One region of the [Enterobacter] lignolyticus SCF1 genome, then DNA from elsewhere that is predicted to be linked to it. Evidence: predicted binding sites of a transcription regulator. Region 1 holds the regulator's gene; each other region holds the start of a gene.
What was found. Region 1 encodes PurR, which represses purine synthesis genes. Its sites were predicted from a motif close to CANGCAAACGTTTGCNTG; they were not measured.

Region 1 (4,719 bases):
CGCCGATTTCGCTACGCGCCAGCCACGGAATCGCCACCATGATAACCATCAACAGCAGCAGGAACCCTTTCAGCGTCGCGGTGACGGAGCGGTCGGCCAGTTTGCCGCCAAGATAGTTGCCAAGCGAGAAGCCCACGCCGATCAGCACCAGCATCGCGGTCACGAAGAGCGATGACGCCGAGGTTATGGTATGCAGCACCGGCGCAATATAGGTATACAGCGTAAACATCGCTCCGGCGCCCAGCACGGTGGTCAGCAGCGCGGAAAGCACCTGCGGGCGCACCAGAACCGAAAGCTCACGCTTCACGTCCGGGCGTTCGCCGCTTGCGCCTTTCGGCAGCGACAGCCACAGGCTCAGCATCGACACCAGCCCAAGACCGGCGGTGGCAAGGAACGACATACGCCAGCCGATGGCCTCGCCCAGCCAGGTTGCCGCCGGAACCCCGCCGATATTGGCGATGGTCAACCCCATAAACATAGTGGCGACGGCGCTGGCCTGTTTGTGCTTCGGCACCACGCTTGCCGCAACCACCGAGCCGAGCCCGAAGAAGGCGCCGTGGTTAAGGCTGGTGATAATGCGCGAAATCATCAGCGTCGTGTAATCCGGCGCCAGCGAAGAGAGCACGTTGCCAAGGGTAAAAATACCCATCAGAAAGATCAGCGCATTGCGGCGCGCGCGGTGGGAAAGCAGCAGCGTCATCAGCGGCGCGCCGACCATGACGCCGATTGCGTAGGCGCTGATGAGCATCCCGGCGGCAGGGATAGAAACATCCACGCCTTTCGCGATCACCGGCAGCAGCCCCATCGGCGAAAACTCAGTGGTGCCGATACCAAACGCGCCTATCGCGAGGGCCAGCAGGGGGAAATTGATTTTCATTGAATGACTCCACCAGGCCATCATGTATTGATGGCGCGACTTCAGAAGGCCAAAGCATGACATCAATCACAAAAAAACAGAAGTGAACGAAATGACAAAAGATTTTTGCAAAATTGTTAATAATGACGGGTCGAATTTTGTTGCGCAAACAGCGGGAGGAGTGGCCAGAATAATGAGGGAGATGGCTCTCCCTCACCGTTAATCAATGCAGGGCAGCCGTCAGACCGGTGGCAACAATAAGCCCCAGGACAATAATGGTCGTAACCAGCGAAAACTTCAGGTCGGTACTCATCAATTTTTCTCCTTATAATCCCCACACCAAAAGTGAGCTTGCTCATTTTTGCACAGTTATGCACAAAAATCTTCCTGGATTTAATCTGATAGCGATATTTCTCTTCCCCTTTGTCTCAGAATCAGACAAAATTCCACGCTAATTTAAAAGCGTACCGGCCATTGACCCCCTCCCGTCGTCCAGAGTCGTTTCCCCGGCGTACAGCAACCTGAAAATGTTGTGGGCAAGGTGTGTAAAGGCAAACGATTACGTGTCGATGATCAGGTGTCAGGAAAGGGTCTGGAGTGAGATCGAATGGCAACAATTAAAGATGTCGCGAAACGCGCAAACGTTTCCACTACAACTGTTTCACATGTAATTAACAAAACCCGTTTTGTGGCGGAAGAGACTCGCAACGCGGTCTGGGCGGCCATTAAAGAGCTGCACTACTCCCCCAGCGCCGTTGCTCGCAGTCTGAAGGTTAACCACACCAAATCTATCGGTCTGCTGGCCACCAGCAGCGAAGCGGCCTACTTCGCTGAAATTATTGAATCTGTTGAGAAAAGCTGCTTCCAGAAAGGCTATACCCTGATCCTCGGCAACGCCTGGAACAACCTGGAAAAACAGCGCGCCTATCTGTCGATGATGGCGCAAAAGCGCGTCGACGGCCTGCTGGTCATGTGCTCTGAATATCCACAGCCGGTGCTCGATATGCTCGAAGAGTATCGCCATATTCCAATGGTGGTGATGGACTGGGGCGAAGCGAAAGCAGACTTTACCGACTCGGTGGTTGATAACGCCTTCCAGGGCGGGTATCTGGCGGGCCGCTATCTGATTGAGCGCGGCCATCGCGAAATCGGCGCGATCCCGGGGCCGATGGAGCGCAACACCGGCGCCGGACGGCTTGCCGGCTTTATGAAATCCATGGAAGAAGCGCAGATCAAGGTGCCGGAGAACTGGATTGTGCAGGGCGATTTCGAGCCGGAATCCGGCTACCGCGCGATGCAGCAGATTCTCGGTCAGCCTCACCGCCCTACCGCCGTATTCTGCGGCGGCGATATTATGGCGATGGGCGCGCTTTGCGCAGCTGACGAGATGGGGCTGCGCGTACCGCAGGACATTTCCGTCATCGGCTACGACAACGTGCGCAACGCCCGCTACTTTACGCCGGCGTTGACCACTATCCACCAGCCGAAGGACTCGCTGGGCGAAGCGGCGTTTAATATGCTGCTCGACCGTATCGTCAACAAGCGTGAAGAGTCGCAGTCCATTGAGATGCACCCGCGCCTTATCGAGCGACGCTCGGTGGCGGACGGTCCGTTCCGCGACTATCGCCGTTAATCCCGCCGGGAGCCGGTTACTCCGGCTCCCGCAGCCACTCCCGATTCAGCGTTTCGCTGTCGCCCAGATAGTCCAGCAGCCAGGTCAGCGCCGGCGACATGTCGTTTTGTTGCCATGTCAGGCAGCATGCCGCATCCGGGAACGGGTTCTCCAGCGCCAGCGCGACCCACTCGCCGCTCGCCAGCCACGGACGCGCGAAATGCGACGGCACCATCCCAACACACAGCCCGGCAGAGATGCAGGTAGCGGACGACTCCCAGTCCGGCACCACCACCCGTTTCTGGTTATCAAGCAGCCAGGTAATGCGCTTGGGCAGCGAGCGCGAGGTATCTTCCCGCACCAGCGACGGCCAGTTGCGCAACACGTCGTCGCTGAGCGGCCCCGGCATGCCCGCCAGCGGATGATGGCTGGCAACCACGCAGTCCCAGCTCAGCATGCCCATATCGCGAAACGCATAGCGTCCGCCGACGGGGATGGCTTTTGTCGCGCCGATAGCCAGCTCCACGCGCCCATCCGACAGCGCGTCCCAGACGCCGTTAAAGACCTCCTGGGAAACGAGCAGCTCGACGTCGTTAAAATGGCGGTAGAAGTCGACAATCATCTGCCGGGTGCGCTCCGGGCGAACAATATTATCGACGGCGATAGCCAGCTGGCCGCGCCAGCCGTTGGCAATCTGCTGACACTGCTGGCGGGTGATCTGCATTTTTTTGATAACAGAGCGCCCTTCTTTTAAAAACCACGCCCCGGCGGGCGTCAGTTCGACGTCACGGTGACGACGTTCAAACAGCGGCACCGCCAGCCACTCCTCCAGCTGCCGCACCGTGTAGCTCACCGCCGAGGGTACCCGGTGCAGCTCCTGGGCGGCAGCGCTAAAGCTGCCGTTACGAGCAACCGCGTCAACCACTTCAAGCGAATATTCTGACCACATAATCTGCCTGCAAAATTTTTGAACCCATTCGACAAATATTAACGTTTCACAAGCCAGGATGCACTCCCTACACTCTGCGGCACTGAACTGAACACCTGCAACGAGAATGAGAAATGACGATGCAACCTGGTAAAGGATTTTTATGCTGGCTGGCAGGCTTAAGCGTGCTGGGTTTTTTAGCCACTGACATGTATCTCCCGGCGTTTGCCGCCATCCAGGCGGACCTGAACACGTCGGCCGCCGCCGTGAGCGCAAGCCTGAGCCTGTTCCTGGCGGGCTTTGCCTTTGCACAACTGCTCTGGGGGCCGCTGTCCGACCGCTATGGCCGTAAGCCGATTCTGCTGGCGGGCTTAGGGATTTTCGCCCTGGGGACGCTGGGTATGCTGTGGGTACACAACGCGACCGCCCTGCTGGCCCTGCGCTTTATTCAGGCCGTCGGCGTCTGCGCCGCAGCGGTCACCTGGCAGGCGATGGTGACGGACTACTATCCGGCGCACCGCACCAACCGCATTTTCGCCACCATTATGCCGCTGGTGGGGCTGTCACCGGCGCTGGCGCCGCTGCTCGGCAGCTGGCTGCTGCACCATTTTGACTGGCAGGCTATTTTCGCCACGCTGTTCGTCATCACCCTGGTGCTGATGATCCCCGCGCTGCGCCTGAAGCCGCCGGTAAAAAAACAGGAAAAAACGGAAAATCGCCTCACCTTTATGACGCTGCTGCGCTCCCGCGACTATCGCGGTAATGTGCTGATATACGCCGCCTGCTCCGCCAGCTTCTTCGCCTGGCTTACCGGCTCGCCGTTTATCCTCAACGCGATGGGCTATGGCCCAACGGTCATCGGCCTGAGCTATGTGCCGCAGACGATCGCTTTCCTTATCGGCGGTTACGGCTGCCGGGCCGCGCTGCAAAAATGGCAGGGACAGCAGCTGCTGCCGTGGCTGCTTGGCGCCTTCGCGGTCAGCGTCGCGGCGACCTTTGCCGTCGGTCTGACCAACGGACATTCGCTGACGGCGATCCTTATCCCGTTCTGCCTGATGGCGGTTGCCAACGGCGCTATCTACCCTATCGTCGTCGCTCAGGCCCTGCGCCCCTTCCCGCAGGCGACCGGCCGCGCCGCCGCGCTGCAGAACACGCTGCAGCTGGGGTTATGCTTCGTGGCAAGCCTGGTGGTATCAGCGCTGATCGCAACCCCGCTGCTTACCACCACCAGCGTCATGCTGGCGACCGTACTGCTGGCAGGCTGGGGCTACTGGATGCAGCATACCGCCAGGCAGGACGAGCCGCTGGCGGGCGCAGAATCCA
Region 2 (4,719 bases), 1.3 Mb from region 1:
GCTGTTTATCTGCCGACGACCCAGCTGCATCATCAGCAGCACCAGATCAAGCTGGCCGTTGTGCGCCGGAATGTTCAGCGTACTGACGCCGTCGGGCCACTGACGCGAATCCTCGTCGGTACGGGCAAACCAGGTCTCCCCGGGCTGATGGACAATGCGGTGCTCCGGCGTCACGCGGTTGCGGCTGTCGATAACAATACGCACCGGCTGGCGCAGATTTTCCTGCGGGTAGCTGGCCTGGGTATCGGCATCCAGCTCCTCCCAGCGCACGGTCAGCGCGGGGTCGTCCGCCAGCACCGTCGCGCTGCTGGTCAGAATGGCATGGCTTTGCGCGCGCAAACGCTGCACGTCGCGTCGCGCCTGCGGCGAGGTTATCCACTGGCTTTCGCCGCTCGCCATCGCCGTACCGCCGTCGAGCGAGGCGCCAAGCTTAAGCTGCAGCCAGGGAAAACCGGTGCGCATGCGCTTGAGGAAGCCTTTATTAAGCTGCTCCGCTTCGCTCATCATCAGGCCATGGCTGACCTCAACGCCCGCCTGCTGCAGGCGATACAGCCCGCGTCCGGCGACCTGCGGGTTAGGGTCCTGCATCGCCGCCACCACGCGGCTGACGCCCGCGGCGATCAGCGCATCGCAGCACGGCGGCGTGCGCCCGTGATGGCTGCAGGGCTCCAGCGTGACGTAGGCCGTCGCGCCCCTGGCTTTATCGCCCGCCATCCGCAGCGCATGCACTTCGGCATGGGGTTCGCCCGCGCGAAGATGAAAACCTTCCCCGACGATGTCGCCGTCACGGACAATCACGCAGCCGACGCGAGGGTTAGGATGGGTAGTAAAACGACCGCGCTGCGCCAGCTTAAGCGCTCGCGCCATGTAGACTTCATCCTGCATGACTTAATCCTGTAAGCGGGCGATCTCTTCGCCGAATTCTTTGATGTCTTCAAAGCTGCGGTACACCGAGGCGAAGCGGATGTAGGCGACTTTATCCAGTTTCTTCAGCTGCTCCATCACCAGGTTGCCGATCATTTTGCTCGGCACTTCGCGTTCGCCGGTAGCGCGCAGCTGGGACTTGATATGGTTCAACGCCATTTCGACATCGTCAGAGCTGACCGGACGCTTCTCCAGCGCCTTTTGCATCCCGCGACGCAGCTTGTCTTCGTTAAACGGTTCGCGAACATCGTTGCTTTTTACCACCCGCGGCATCACAAGTTCGGCCACTTCAAAGGTCGTAAAACGCTCATTGCAAACCAGGCACTGGCGGCGACGGCGCACGGAGGAGCCTTCCCCCACCAGTCGGGAGTCAATCACTTTGGTATCTACGGCGAAACAAAATGGGCAGTGCATGGCGCGTCCTGACGGTGAAAAGGTGACATCCTGCCATTTTACCACGACCAGCATAGCGGCGTCATTTTGAGACAAACCCCCGATGGCAAACACAGCGATACTGCTACCATTACCCCTAATATTTGCCTTTCAGGAAGTGAGAGTGATGACAAGACGTTACGTTCGATTACTGGTGCTCAGCAGCCTGTTTACCCTCAGCGCCTGCGCGCAGCAGAGCGAAATCCGCCAGATGCACCAGAGCGTCAGCACCCTGAGCCAGGAGATGACCAGGCTCAACCAGGAAACGGTGAAAATCACCCAGCAGAACGCGCTCAACGCGAAATCCACCCGCGGCGTCTACCTGCTGCCTGGCGCCAACACCCCGGCTCGCCTGGAAAGCCAGATTGGCACCCTGCGGATGTCGCTTGTCAATATCGCGCAGAACGCCGACGGCATGCGCGTCACGCTGCGCATTCAGGGCGAATCTAACGATCCGCTGCCCGCCTTTAGCGGCACGGTGGAATGGGGCGAAATTCAGGGCACCACAGCCCAGTTCCAGGAAGCGAATGTCAAAAATCAGCTCATCAGCGCCCCGGCCAGCCTGCTGGCGCCGAGCGATGTCGATATTCCTCTACAGCTTAGCGGCCTTAACCCCGCGCAGCCGGTGTTTGTCCGCATTCACGACATCCAGCCGACCACCCCGCAGTAACCCCCGCTCCGGTGTCGGGGGGTCCCGGCGCCATTCGCGTTCACCGCTTTTCGATTCGCCGCACGGTATTTACGTTTATCCAGAAAAACCAGGAAACATTTTCATCTTCCCGTACGATCGCCGCCGTCAAATGTGCGCAAACGTGAACGCAATCGATTACGTACTTGAGAGAACTGTGAAACAACACATATTTTTGTGAGCAGTGATTCTTATAATAGGCCTCGCAGAACAAAGTTACATTTAGAAACGTCCAGGCATCTATTTTCATTCCCGGAAGGGATTTCAAATCAGTGGCATTATTATGAAAAAAACATTACTTGCGGCCAGTGCAGTGCTTGCTCTTTCATCCTCATTCCCGGCATCCGCTGCCGAGACCAGCAAACCAGAATATGTGTCCGACTGGTGGCATCAGAGCGTCAACGTGGTGGGCAGCTACCACACGCGCTTTGGGCCGCTCATCAATAACGACGTGTATCTCGAATACGAAGCGTTCGCCAAGAAGGACTGGTTTGATTTCTACGGCTACATCGATATTCCTAAGACGTTCGGTATCGGCAACGGTAACGACAAAGGCGCCTGGGATAACGGTTCCCGTATGTTTATGGAAATCGAACCGCGCTTCTCTATCGATAAGCTGACCGGTACCAGCCTGGCGTTTGGTCCGTTCAAAGAGTGGTACATCGCCAACAACTACATTTATGACATGGGTGCGAAAGGCGAAGAGAGCACCAAGCAGAGCACCTGGTACATGGGTCTCGGTACCGATATCGATACCGGCCTGCCGATGAGCCTGTCGCTGAACGTGTATGCCAAATACCAGTGGCAGAACTATGGCGCGTCCAACGAAAACGAGTGGGATGGTTACCGCTTCAAAGTGAAATACTTTGTGCCGATCACCCAGCTGTGGGGCGGCCAGCTGAGCTACATCGGCTTCACCAACTTCGACTGGGGCTCGGATCTCGGCAGCGACAACTTCTACGACAACAACGGGAAGCATGCGCGCACCAGCAACTCTATCGCCTCCAGCCACATTCTGGCGCTGAACTACGATCACTGGCACTACTCGGTGGTTGCGCGTTACTGGCACAACGGCGGCCAGTGGGCTGACGACGCCAGCCTGAACTTCGGCAACGGCGACTTCAACGTGAAGTCTACCGGCTGGGGCGGCTACCTGGTGGTCGGCTACAACTTCTAAGACCGGCCCCAGACAGCAAAAAGCCAGCGTTCGCGCTGGCTTTTTTACTTCCGCTCCTCGCGCCGGACCTTGCGCAGGAAATCGCTTAACGAACGATCGGCGCTTTCGCTAAAACGCCGCGATGTCGCCACGATATTCAGACAGCGCTCCAGACGAAAACAGCGGTAGTCCTCCCGCCTCTCGCACCAGGCGGCCAGCAGCCAGTGCTCGCCCCAGAAGAAGAGTCCCAGCGGCTGTACATCGCGCCAGGTCAGCTGGCCCGTTTCGTCGCGGTAGTGAAGCGACAGCACCTGCTGGGCGGAAATCGCGTGATGAATCAGGTCGAAATCGCGGCGGGAATGCTGCTGGATGCCCATATCCGGCGCGAACACCCGCGCCTGTTCGGCCTTGCGACGGCTGTCGGCGGGCAGAATCGCCAGCACCTTCTCCTGCGCCGACTCCAGCGAGGCCGACAGCGACTCCCCGCCCCAGGTTTTCAGCAGCCGGATAGCCACCATCAGCGCTTCCGATTCCCGGGCGGTCAGCATCAGCGGCGGTAAATCGTAGCCGTCCAGCAGCCGATAGCCGCTCCCCGCCTCGCCCTCCACCGGCACGCCGGAAAGCGACAGGTCGCGGATATCGCGGTACACGGTGCGCTCAGAAACGCCGAGCCGCTCCGCCAACAGCGCCGCCGTCGTCAGCCTCCTGCCGCGCAGGATCTGCACAATCTGAAACAAGCGGTCGGCGCGTCGGGTCATGGTGGTGTCATTTCGCCTCAGGCGGGTTGATGCAGGCCGATGCGGTTGCCTTCGCTGTCGGTAAACAGCGCAATAGCGCCAATGCCGTCGGGCAGCTCCAGCGGGCCAAATACGCATTCGCCGCCCTTTGCCGCCACGTTTTTCAGCGTTCCGCGCAGGTCGTCGGTATGCAGATAAATAATACATCCCTGCGACGACGGCGTAATGTGTTCAAACTTCGCCAGCGCGCCGCCGGTTTGCTCATCGCGATGCGGGAACACCGCCAGCTCCGCCCCCTCCATCACTTCACGGCGCAGCGTAACGCCCATCACCGACTCATAAAACGCCACGGCGCGCGCCATATCGCTCACGGGGATTTCAAACCAGTTAATCACGTTGTTCATACTGCCTCCTGTCACCTTGGGTTAGTTCAGGAGAAGTGTAGAACAGGCCTCCTGACAGCATACTGTCAGGAGTGTTGTCAGGAGCCCGCAGATTGACACACCAGCGCCCGGGTCGGGTCCAGCAGCCATGGGCGCAGGTAGCCTACCGTATTTGAGAACGGCAGCACCTCCTCCGGCAGCGTAATGCCGATATGGCGGGCAATGTAGTCGCGCCGCGCCTGCACTCTTGCCCACAGCGCCGGGTACCCGGCGGCCAGCTCCGCGCGCAGCGCCGCATCGGCCAGCGCCACGGTATCTTCAATGCTGGCGCCCGCATATCCCGCCCGGGAAGGAATAATATCGATTTGCAGCAGCATACCGCTCGCCAGCGGAATGTCA
Region 3 (4,719 bases), 2.2 Mb from region 1:
CATCGGCGGTAAAGGCGGCACCCGTATTCCTATCTCCGGCATCGCCGGCGACCAGCAGGCGGCGCTGTTCGGCCAGCTGTGCGTCAAGGAAGGGATGGCGAAGAACACCTACGGCACCGGCTGCTTTATGCTGATGAACACCGGCGAGAAGGCCGTGAAGTCCGAAAACGGGCTTTTGACCACCATCGCCTGCGGCCCGAAAGGGGAAGTGAACTACGCGCTGGAAGGCGCCGTGTTCATGGCGGGCGCGTCTATTCAGTGGCTGCGTGACGAGATGAAGCTCATCAACGACGCATTCGATTCCGAGTACTTCGCCACCAAGGTCAAAGATACCAACGGCGTGTACGTCGTTCCGGCCTTTACCGGTCTTGGCGCGCCGTACTGGGACCCGTATGCCCGCGGCGCCATTTTCGGCCTCACCCGCGGCGTAAATGCCAACCACATCATTCGCGCGACGCTTGAGTCCATCGCCTACCAGACCCGCGACGTGCTGGAAGCGATGCAGGCCGATTCCGGCATTCGCCTGCACGCCCTGCGCGTGGACGGCGGCGCGGTGGCGAACAACTTCCTGATGCAGTTCCAGGCCGATATCCTCGGCACCCGCGTCGAGCGTCCGGAAGTACGTGAAGTGACGGCGCTGGGCGCAGCTTACCTGGCCGGTCTGGCCGTCGGCTTCTGGCAGAATCTGGACGAGCTGCAGGAGAAAGCGGTGATTGAGCGCGAGTTCCGCCCGGGTATCGAAACCACCGAGCGCAACGTACGCTACAGCGGCTGGAAAAAAGCGGTACACCGCGCGCTGGCGTGGGAAGATCGCGACGAGTAATACCAAACCGCACGCCCGGCGAGCCGCCGGGCTGGGGGAAAAGCCGGGACGCGCAGTGCGTGCCCCGGCTTTTTTACGTTAGCCGAACAGAGGCAGCATCAGGTACAGCTTGATCACCAGCGCGTTGACGATATCGATAAAGAACGCGCCGACCATCGGCACCACCAGGAACGCCATGTGCGACGGGCCAAAACGCTCGGTAATGGCCTGCATGTTGGCGATAGCGGTCGGCGTCGCCCCAAGGCCAAACCCGCAGTGCCCCGCCGCCAGTACCGCCGCATCGTAGTTTTTCCCCATCATGCGCCAGGTGACGAAGATAGCGTAGAACGCCATCGCCAGCGTTTGTACCGCCAGGATCGCCAGCATCGGCAGCGCCAGAGACGCCAGCTCCCACAGCTTCAGGCTCATCAGCGCCATCGCGAGGAACAGCGACAGCGACACGTTGCCCAGCACCGACACCGCGCGTTCAAATACGCGGTAGAAGCCGAGCAGCGCCAGGCCATTGCTCAGGATAACGCCGACAAACAGCACGCAGACGAACGTCGGCAGCTCAAGGGCGGTTCCGACCAGCAGTTGCGCAACCACCTTACCGGTGGTCAGGCAGATGGCGATAAGCGCGATGGTTTCAATCAGCACCAGCGAGGTGATCATGCGCCCGACGTCAGGCTTTTCAAACGCGCTCGGCACCGCCTGGTCCTCCGGCGCGCCGTTCGGCGTCGAGGAGTGTTTAACCAGATAGCGCGCCACCGGCCCGCCGATAAGCCCGCCGAGCACCAGCCCGAAGGTGGCGCAGGCCATCGCCACTTCCGTCGCGTTGGCAAAGCCGTAGCGCTCGACGAACAGCTTGCTCCAGGCCGCGCCGGTGCCGTGGCCGCCGGACAGGGTAATTGACCCGGCAATCAGCCCCATCAGCGGGTCAAGCCCCAGTAATTTCGCCATGCCGACGCCGATGGCGTTCTGCATCACCAGCAGGCCGACCACCACGATCAGAAACGTGCCCAGCACCTTGCCGCCGCGGCGCAGGCTGGCGAGGTTGGCGTTGAGGCCGATCGTGGCGAAAAAGGCCAGCATCAGCGGGTCTTTCAGGCTCATATCAAAATCAATTTCCCAACCCATGCTCTTTTTCAATACCAGCAGCGCCAGCGCCACCAGCAGGCCGCCAGCGACCGGTTCAGGGATGGTGTACTTCTTCAAAAAGGGAACGGAATGGACCAGTTTGCGCCCCAGCAGCAACACCAGCGTTGCCGCAACAAGCGTCGATAACGTATCGAGATGAAACATGAAAAGCTCCTTGTTAACGCATGATCCAGTAGCAGGTGCCATGCTTTCCTGTAGTGGGAAGTTCTTATGTTTAAGAATCAGGAGCCGGTTTTTTAACAAAATGCGTCAAAAAACGACAGAAAAAGTTGTCGATTTTGCTTAAATCTGCGGCAAAACGCGCAATTTCGCTATAAGCATTCTCTTTTTTATTCATTATTAAACTATTTAAAGCAATCGTTTGCTTTTGCCTGGCAGTCCGTTAAAATCCCCCCTTTTCCACCTCGGGATTGCCTCTGAAAATGTCAGTGAACACCATCGAATCTGAAAATGCGCAACCGATTGCGCAGATGCAGAACAGCGAACTCATCTACCGCCTTGAAGACCGCCCGCCGCTGCCGCAGACCCTGTTTGCCGCCTTCCAGCACCTGCTGGCCATGTTTGTCGCGGTCATCACTCCTGCGCTGCTGATTTGCCAGGCGCTGGGCTTACCGGCGGAAGATACCCAGCACATCATCAGCATGTCGCTGTTCGCTTCCGGGGTGGCCTCGATTATTCAGATCAAAGCGTGGGGACCGGTGGGCTCCGGGCTGCTGTCGATTCAGGGCACCAGCTTTAACTTCGTCGCGCCGCTCATTATGGGCGGTACGGCGCTGAAAACCGGCGGAGCGGACGTACCGACGATGATGGCGGCGCTGTTCGGTACGCTGATGCTGGCCAGCTGCACCGAGATGGTTATCTCCCGCGTGCTGCACCTGGCCCGCCGCATCATTACCCCGCTGGTCTCCGGCGTGGTGGTGATGATTATCGGCCTGTCGCTGATTCAGGTCGGCCTGACGTCCATCGGCGGCGGCTATGCGGCGATGAACGACCACACCTTCGGCGCGCCGAAAAACCTGCTGCTGGCGGGCGTCGTGCTGGCGCTGATCATTATCCTCAACCGCCAGCGCAACCCGTACCTGCGTATCGCCTCGCTGGTGATCGCCATGGCGGCGGGCTACCTGCTGGCGTGGTTTATGGGCATGCTGCCGGAGAGCAGCGCGCCGATGAACCAGAGCCTGATCACCGTACCGACGCCGCTGTACTATGGCCTCGGCATCGACTGGAACCTGCTGCTGCCGCTGATGCTGGTGTTTATGATCACTTCGCTGGAAACCATCGGCGACATCACCGCCACCTCTGATGTCTCCGAACAGCCGGTCTCCGGCCCGGTGTACATGAGGCGCCTGAAGGGCGGCGTGCTGGCGAACGGTCTGAACTCGTGCGTCTCCGCCGTGTTCAATACCTTCCCTAACTCCTGCTTCGGCCAGAACAACGGCGTGATCCAGCTGACCGGCGTCGCCAGCCGCTACGTGGGCTTTGTGGTGGCGCTGATGCTGATCCTGCTCGGCCTGTTCCCGGCGGTGAGCGGTTTTGTGCAGCACATTCCCGAGCCGGTGCTCGGCGGCGCGACGCTAGTGATGTTCGGCACCATTGCCGCCTCCGGCGTGCGCATTGTCTCCCGCGAGCCGCTGAACCGCCGCGCAATCCTGATCATCGCGCTGTCGCTGGCCGTGGGCCTTGGCGTCTCCCAGCAGCCGCTGATCCTGCAGTTTGCGCCGGACTGGCTGAAAAACCTGCTCTCCTCCGGTATCGCCGCAGGCGGTATCACGGCGATTGTTCTGAATCTGGTCTTCCCGCCCGAGAAGAACTGATGCCAGACACGGCAGGGGCTGCAACCCTGCCGTGTAACCGAATTACATCATTCCCTCCTTGAGCATTGCGCATAAATCGTGCATAACTCCCTTATGTGCACTTCACGGGACGGAAGACGATGAAATTTCTCGGAAAGCTGATGCTCTGGTTGCTGGTAGCGCTGCTGCTGGTGATTCTCGCTTTCTATATCCTGCTGCAGACGCGCTGGGGCGCGCGCCAGGTCAGCCAGTGGGTTTCCGGCCATACCGGCTACCATCTCGTCTTTGAGGCGATGGACCACCGCTTCTCGTCGCCGTCGCACATCCTGTTGAAAAACGTCACTTTTGGCCGCACCGGCAAGCCTGCGACGCTGGTCGCCAAAAGCGTGGATATCGGCCTCAGCAGCCGCCAGCTGAGCGATTTGCTGCACGTCGACACCATCCTGCTGCGCGACGGCACGCTGAACCTGTCGCCGTCGACCGCGCCGTTCCCGTTTGAAGCCGATACGCTCCAGCTTAGCAACATGGCCTTTAACAGCCCGGAAACCGGCTGGGACCTCAGCGCCCAGCGCGTCACCGGCGGCGTCTCGCCATGGCAGCCCGCAGCCGGCAACGTGCTCGGCAATCAGGCGCAGATCCAGATGAGCGCCGGTTCAATGACCCTCAACGGCCTCCCCGCCACCAATGTGCTGATTCAGGGCAGCATAGATAAAGGCGAAGTGACCCTTGGCACCATCGGCGCGGATATCGCCCGCGGCTCGCTGTCCGGCGCCGCGCGGCGTAACGCCGACGGCAGCTGGCTTATCGACAGCCTGCAGCTGACCGATATCCGGATGCAGAGCGACAAAACCCTGGTGGACTTTTTCGCCCCGCTGACCACCGTCCCCTCACTGCAGATTAACCGTCTGGAGGTGACCGACGCCCGCCTGCAGGGGCCGGACTGGGCGGTGACCGACCTCGATCTCA
Region 4 (4,719 bases), 580 kb from region 1:
GGGGGTGGGTCTGGATGACTTCATTATTCTTTTCCATCATAACCCCTTATATACGTGTTAAAAGACAACGGTTCTCGAGGTTTAATGCATGTTTTAGTTAAGCACGTTAATTATATCAACACTTAAGAACATATTCGAATTTTTAAATGCCTTGCAACCTCTTTTTCAGAGAATATTGTTCTTTTGGACAATAAATCAGCAAACCGTTTGTCATTTTTAAACTATGTCATTGATGGATGAAGAAACGGTCAAAAATAGAGCAGGGGAAATGAAAAAAGCCGGGGCGACCCGGCAAAAAGTAACGCAATGAGGGAGCAAAATTTAATCAGTGATAAACCAGTCGTCAGCGCTTTCCCAGGTCTCCTGGAGGATCTCGCTGATGCGGTCTTTATCTTCTTTGGCCCCGCCGATGACCGACAGGTTGTTGGCGGACGCATAGCGTACCGTGACCTGGCCGTCCTGTTCCGGGAAGTGGTTGTTAATGCGGCGGGAAAGTTCGTTCGCCAGCGCATCAATGGCGCCAGCGGGTAACGCGGTAGTTTTGGCAATAGTGACTTCGATACGCATAGTTTGCCCCCTGTGAATTATACTGGATATTTATACAGTTAAATTTATCAGCTGGCAACAGGGGGCAGCGGTTTTTTTAGCGTTTTACGCGCCAGCGTACGGTTTCACCGGCCAGGAACGGAATCAGCGTATCGTCGCTCAGCGCGATGCTCTCCGCCACCTGACTCTCTTTACGCTCAAGCTCGACCCAGCTGTCGTTAACCGGCAGGTCGTAAAAACGCGGGCCGTTGAGCGAGCAAAACGCTTCGAAGTGCTCCAGGGCGTTCATCTCCTCAAACACGGTCGCGTAGCTGCCGAGCGCGGTAGGGGCGTTGAAACAGCCGGCGCAGCCGCAGCTGGCCTCTTTACGGTGACGGGCGTGCGGGGCGGAATCCGTGCCGAGGAATACGCGGTCAAAACCGCTGGCGACCAGCTCGCGCAGCGCCTGCTGGTGCACGTTGCGTTTCAGAATCGGCAGGCAGTACAGGTGCGGGCGTACGCCGCCGACCAGCATATGGTTGCGGTTAAACATCAGGTGCTGAGGGGTGATCGTCGCGGCGAGACGTTCGTTTCCTTCGCGGACGTAATCGGCGGCATCTTTGGTGGTGATGTGCTCAAACACCACTTTCAGCGCCGGGAGGCGTTTGCGCATCGGCGCCATGACGCTGTCGATAAAACGCGCTTCGCGGTCGAAAATATCGATCTCCGCGTGGGTGACCTCACCGTGCACCAGCAGCGGCATGCCCAGTTTTTCCATGCGCTCAAGCACCGGCATAATGGCGTCAATACTGGTTACGCCGTGGCTGGAGTTGGTGGTGGCATTGGCCGGATAAAGCTTCGCTGCGGTAAAGACGCCTTCGCGAAAACCGCGCTCCAGTTCATCCGGGTTCAGCGTATCGGTCAGGTAGCAGGTCATCAGCGGCGTGAAGTCGTGGCCCTGCGGCACGGCGTCGAGAATACGCTGACGATAGGCGATGGCGGCGTCAACCGTTGTGACAGGCGGCACCAGATTCGGCATCACGATCGCCCGGCCATACAGCTCGCTGGTATAGGGCACGACGGTTTTCAGCATATCGCCATCGCGCAGATGGATATGCCAGTCGTCGGGGCGGCGGATTTTCAGTACCTGGGGTTGTGCTGTCATGGGAAGGCTCCGGCTGGTTGAGAAAGGCTGTTTTTTGCCGGGCACTAAGGATAAGCGGAAACGTTTTCCTTTGCATCCTTTTCCGTAAAAAAACGGGCGCTTTTGCGCCCGTCAGGTTAATCGGTCAGGGGGATAACGATTTCCCCGGGCTTCACTTCGATGCCCTTGGCGAACTTCTTCGCCAGCGCTTCGCCTTTGCTGGCGTCTTCGCGCAGGATATAGGCCGGCTGCTGGTTGAAGTAGTTACGCAGCGACTGGTTCAGATAGGGCAGCAGGGTTTGCACCACCGACTGCATTTTCTCCGGCTGCACTTTTGCGTCAACCACCTCCATTTCCTGCAGGAATATCGCGCCTTTTTCTTTATTGAACACCGGCAGCGCTTTGAGCTTCAGGTCGATAGTGGCTTTCTGGCTGCCGAACAGCGAGTTCATGTCCAGATTCGCCTGGCCCGTCAGCGTGACCTTGTTCGGTTCCTCGCGGCCAATGGCGCTGGAGAGGTTGGTCAGAACGATGTGCGCATCAGCAACGCCCGGCAGGCCAATATCTTTTGCGAAGTTATTGTGCTTTTGCAGCGCCTGATTGATCTCCTGTTCGCTGATGGAGTACTGGGTAAGCTGATTGCAACCAGCCAGCAGGCCGCTCACCATCAGCGCGGCAGCAAATAAAATCTTCTTCATGGGGTTCCTTAACATGATGCCAGGACCTCATCCTGACACAAAGCAGCATGCCCTGTCAGCACATTGCGTGCCAGCAGAATAGGCTGAATTTGCCGGAGCCGGCGACAGATGCCGTCGGTTCCGGCGCTAGCCGCTGCAACCTCAGAGACGGGGTTCCAGCATCCGGGAGGCGGCGCGCTTCTGGCTAAACTGCCACCACAGCGCCAGGACGGTAAGAAAGCCGATAATCGCCAGCATCGCCCACGGCAGCTCCGGCTGGTCCATCGCTTTACCGGCGTCAAACAGCCAGCCGCCGCCGGCGTAGCCGAGCGCGCCGCCGAAGGCCAGGCCAAGGCGGCTAAAGCCCATATAGCTGCCGCGCGCGCGGGCGTCGGCCAGTTGGGCGCTGAGCGTTTCGCGGGCGGGCTCGGCGATAATGGAACCAATATAGAAGGTGCAGATAAGCGTAAACAGCTGCGACAGATTGCTGGTGAGGCCAATCGGCATCATTGAGACGGTCATCACCAGCAAACCGGCCATCAGGCGGTGCTCAAGGCGGAAGCGTTTTTCGCTCCAGCGGGCGATAGGGTAAAGCAGGGTGAGCGACAGCGCGGCCTCAATGGCGTACATCCATTTCACCGCCGCAGGAGAGCCCGCGATGTCGTTAACCATGATCGGCAGCATCAGCATCACCTGTACCGCCAGCATGTAGTAGCCGGTCAGCGTCAGCACATAGGTGACGAAGCGCTTATCGCCCAGCACCCGCGACAGACCTTCGCGCACCGGAATTCTCACCGTAGAGAGCTTCCAGGCGGGCAGATACCAGGCGTTAAACGCGGCGCACAGGATAAACAGCACCGCGCCGGCGCTGCACACCAGACGAAAATCGTACTGCAGCAGCCAGCTGCCGAGCAGGGCGCCGATTACCGCGCCGGCGCTGTCCTGCATCATCAGGATGGAAAAGAAGCGGCCGCGCTGGTGGGGACGGACCAGTTTGACCACCAGCGCCGCTCGCGGCGGGTCAAACAGCGTGCCGCCAAGCCCGGAGAGAAAACAGGAGAGCCAGAGCACCCAGGGCTCATGGGCAACGGCCATCGCGGCAAACCCTCCCGCGCGCATCAGCATGCCGGTGACGATCATCGGTTTGGCGCCAAACCGGTCGGCGATCGCGCCGCCAAAAATCCCCAGACCCTGCTGAACAAGCTGCCGCAGGCCGAGCGCGATACCCACCATTAATGCCGCCCAGCCCATCTGATCGACAAATCGGATTGAGATAAGCGGAAACACAACGAAAAAGCCGAGCACGACCAGCATGTTATCGACGAGAAGAAAATATTTACCCAGGCTTCTGGCCTGCGATATGCGGGACATTTCCCCTCCCGGGAAATAAAGCGGTGTGAAGTCACATTCTACTGCCTGAATAGTGATTTTCCTGACCGGCGTGCGACAATATTTTTTTATCAAAATACAACTTTGATAGAGTGTATTTATCGAAAAACAGAACTGGCGCAGAAAAAACGTATGTTGCTGTTTTCACAGAGCGGTAACGGACAGGTATAGTAGAGATAACCGCGGTCATCGTAGGCTATAGGAGTGGGGAAGATGTTTGGCTATCGCAGTAACGTGCCGAAAGTACGCTTGACGACAGACCGTCTGGTGGTGCGCCTGGTCCATGACCGGGACGCGTGGCGCCTTGCGGATTACTACGCCGAAAATAAAGCATTTTTAAAGCCGTGGGAGCCGGTGCGCGACGACAGCCACTGCTATCCGTCTGGCTGGCAGGCAAGGCTTTCGATGATCAATGAATTCCATAAGCAGGGTTCGGCGTTCTACTTCGCGCTGCTCGACCCGGATGAAAAAGAAATCATCGGCGTCGCCAATTTCTCAAATGTCGTCAGAGGCTCTTTTCATGCCTGCTACCTGGGCTACTCGCTGGGGGAAAAATGGCAGGGGCAGGGGCTGATGTTCGAAGCGCTGACGTCGGCCATCCGCTATATGCAGCGTTCACAGCATATTCACCGAATTATGGCAAACTACATGCCACACAATAAACGCAGCGGCGACCTGCTCGCCCGACTGGGGTTTGAAAAAGAAGGTTATGCCAAAGATTACCTGCTTATTGATGGACAATGGCGGGATCATGTATTGACGGCGCTGACCACCCGCGAGTGGACGGCAGGCCGCTAAGGAGACTCCATGAAATATCAGCTCACCGCGCATGAAGCGCGCATCATCGGTTGCCTGCTGGAAAAGCAGGTGACGACCCCGGAACAGTATCCGCTCTCCGTGAACGCCTGCGTCACCGCCTGCAACCAAAAAACCAATCGTGAACCGGTGATGTCATTAAGCGAAAGCGAGGTTCAGGATGTGCTG

Region 2: ENTCL_RS16955 (nucleoside-specific channel-forming protein Tsx) is a predicted target of PurR. The motif match lies at 2,172-2,189, and genes of this name have one in related genera.
Region 3: gltS (sodium/glutamate symporter) is a predicted target of PurR. The motif match lies at 2,311-2,328, and genes of this name have one in related genera.
Region 4: pyrC (dihydroorotase) is a predicted target of PurR. The motif match lies at 1,744-1,761, and genes of this name have one in related genera.

The regions. Positions count from the first base shown of each region.
Region 1 is NC_014618.1:2,298,707-2,303,425, reverse strand. It holds gene ENTCL_RS10850 (MFS transporter) at 1-877, opposite strand, end outside; gene cydH (cytochrome bd-I accessory subunit CydH) at 1,080-1,169, opposite strand; gene purR (HTH-type transcriptional repressor PurR) at 1,464-2,489, shown strand; gene punR (DNA-binding transcriptional activator PunR) at 2,506-3,417, opposite strand; gene punC (purine nucleoside transporter PunC) at 3,537-4,719, shown strand, end outside.
Region 2 is NC_014618.1:3,625,683-3,630,401, forward strand. It holds gene ribD (bifunctional diaminohydroxyphosphoribosylaminopyrimidine deaminase/5-amino-6-(5-phosphoribosylamino)uracil reductase RibD) at 1-885, opposite strand, end outside; gene nrdR (transcriptional regulator NrdR) at 889-1,338, opposite strand; gene ENTCL_RS16950 (SadB/YajI family lipoprotein) at 1,484-2,026, shown strand; gene ENTCL_RS16955 (nucleoside-specific channel-forming protein Tsx) at 2,328-3,221, shown strand; gene ENTCL_RS16960 (helix-turn-helix transcriptional regulator) at 3,266-3,958, opposite strand; gene ENTCL_RS16965 (VOC family protein) at 3,976-4,341, opposite strand; gene ENTCL_RS16970 (M24 family metallopeptidase) at 4,419-4,719, opposite strand, start outside.
Region 3 is NC_014618.1:84,640-89,358, reverse strand. It holds gene glpK (glycerol kinase GlpK) at 1-823, shown strand, start outside; gene gltS (sodium/glutamate symporter) at 902-2,104, opposite strand; gene xanP (xanthine/proton symporter XanP) at 2,383-3,774, shown strand; gene ENTCL_RS00415 (AsmA family protein) at 3,894-4,719, shown strand, end outside.
Region 4 is NC_014618.1:2,878,385-2,883,103, reverse strand. It holds gene bssS (biofilm formation regulator BssS) at 1-37, opposite strand, end outside; gene dinI (DNA damage-inducible protein I) at 322-567, opposite strand; gene pyrC (dihydroorotase) at 644-1,690, opposite strand; gene ENTCL_RS13560 (lipoprotein) at 1,807-2,367, opposite strand; gene mdtH (multidrug efflux MFS transporter MdtH) at 2,509-3,717, opposite strand; gene rimJ (ribosomal protein S5-alanine N-acetyltransferase) at 3,949-4,533, shown strand; gene ENTCL_RS13545 (YceH family protein) at 4,543-4,719, shown strand, end outside.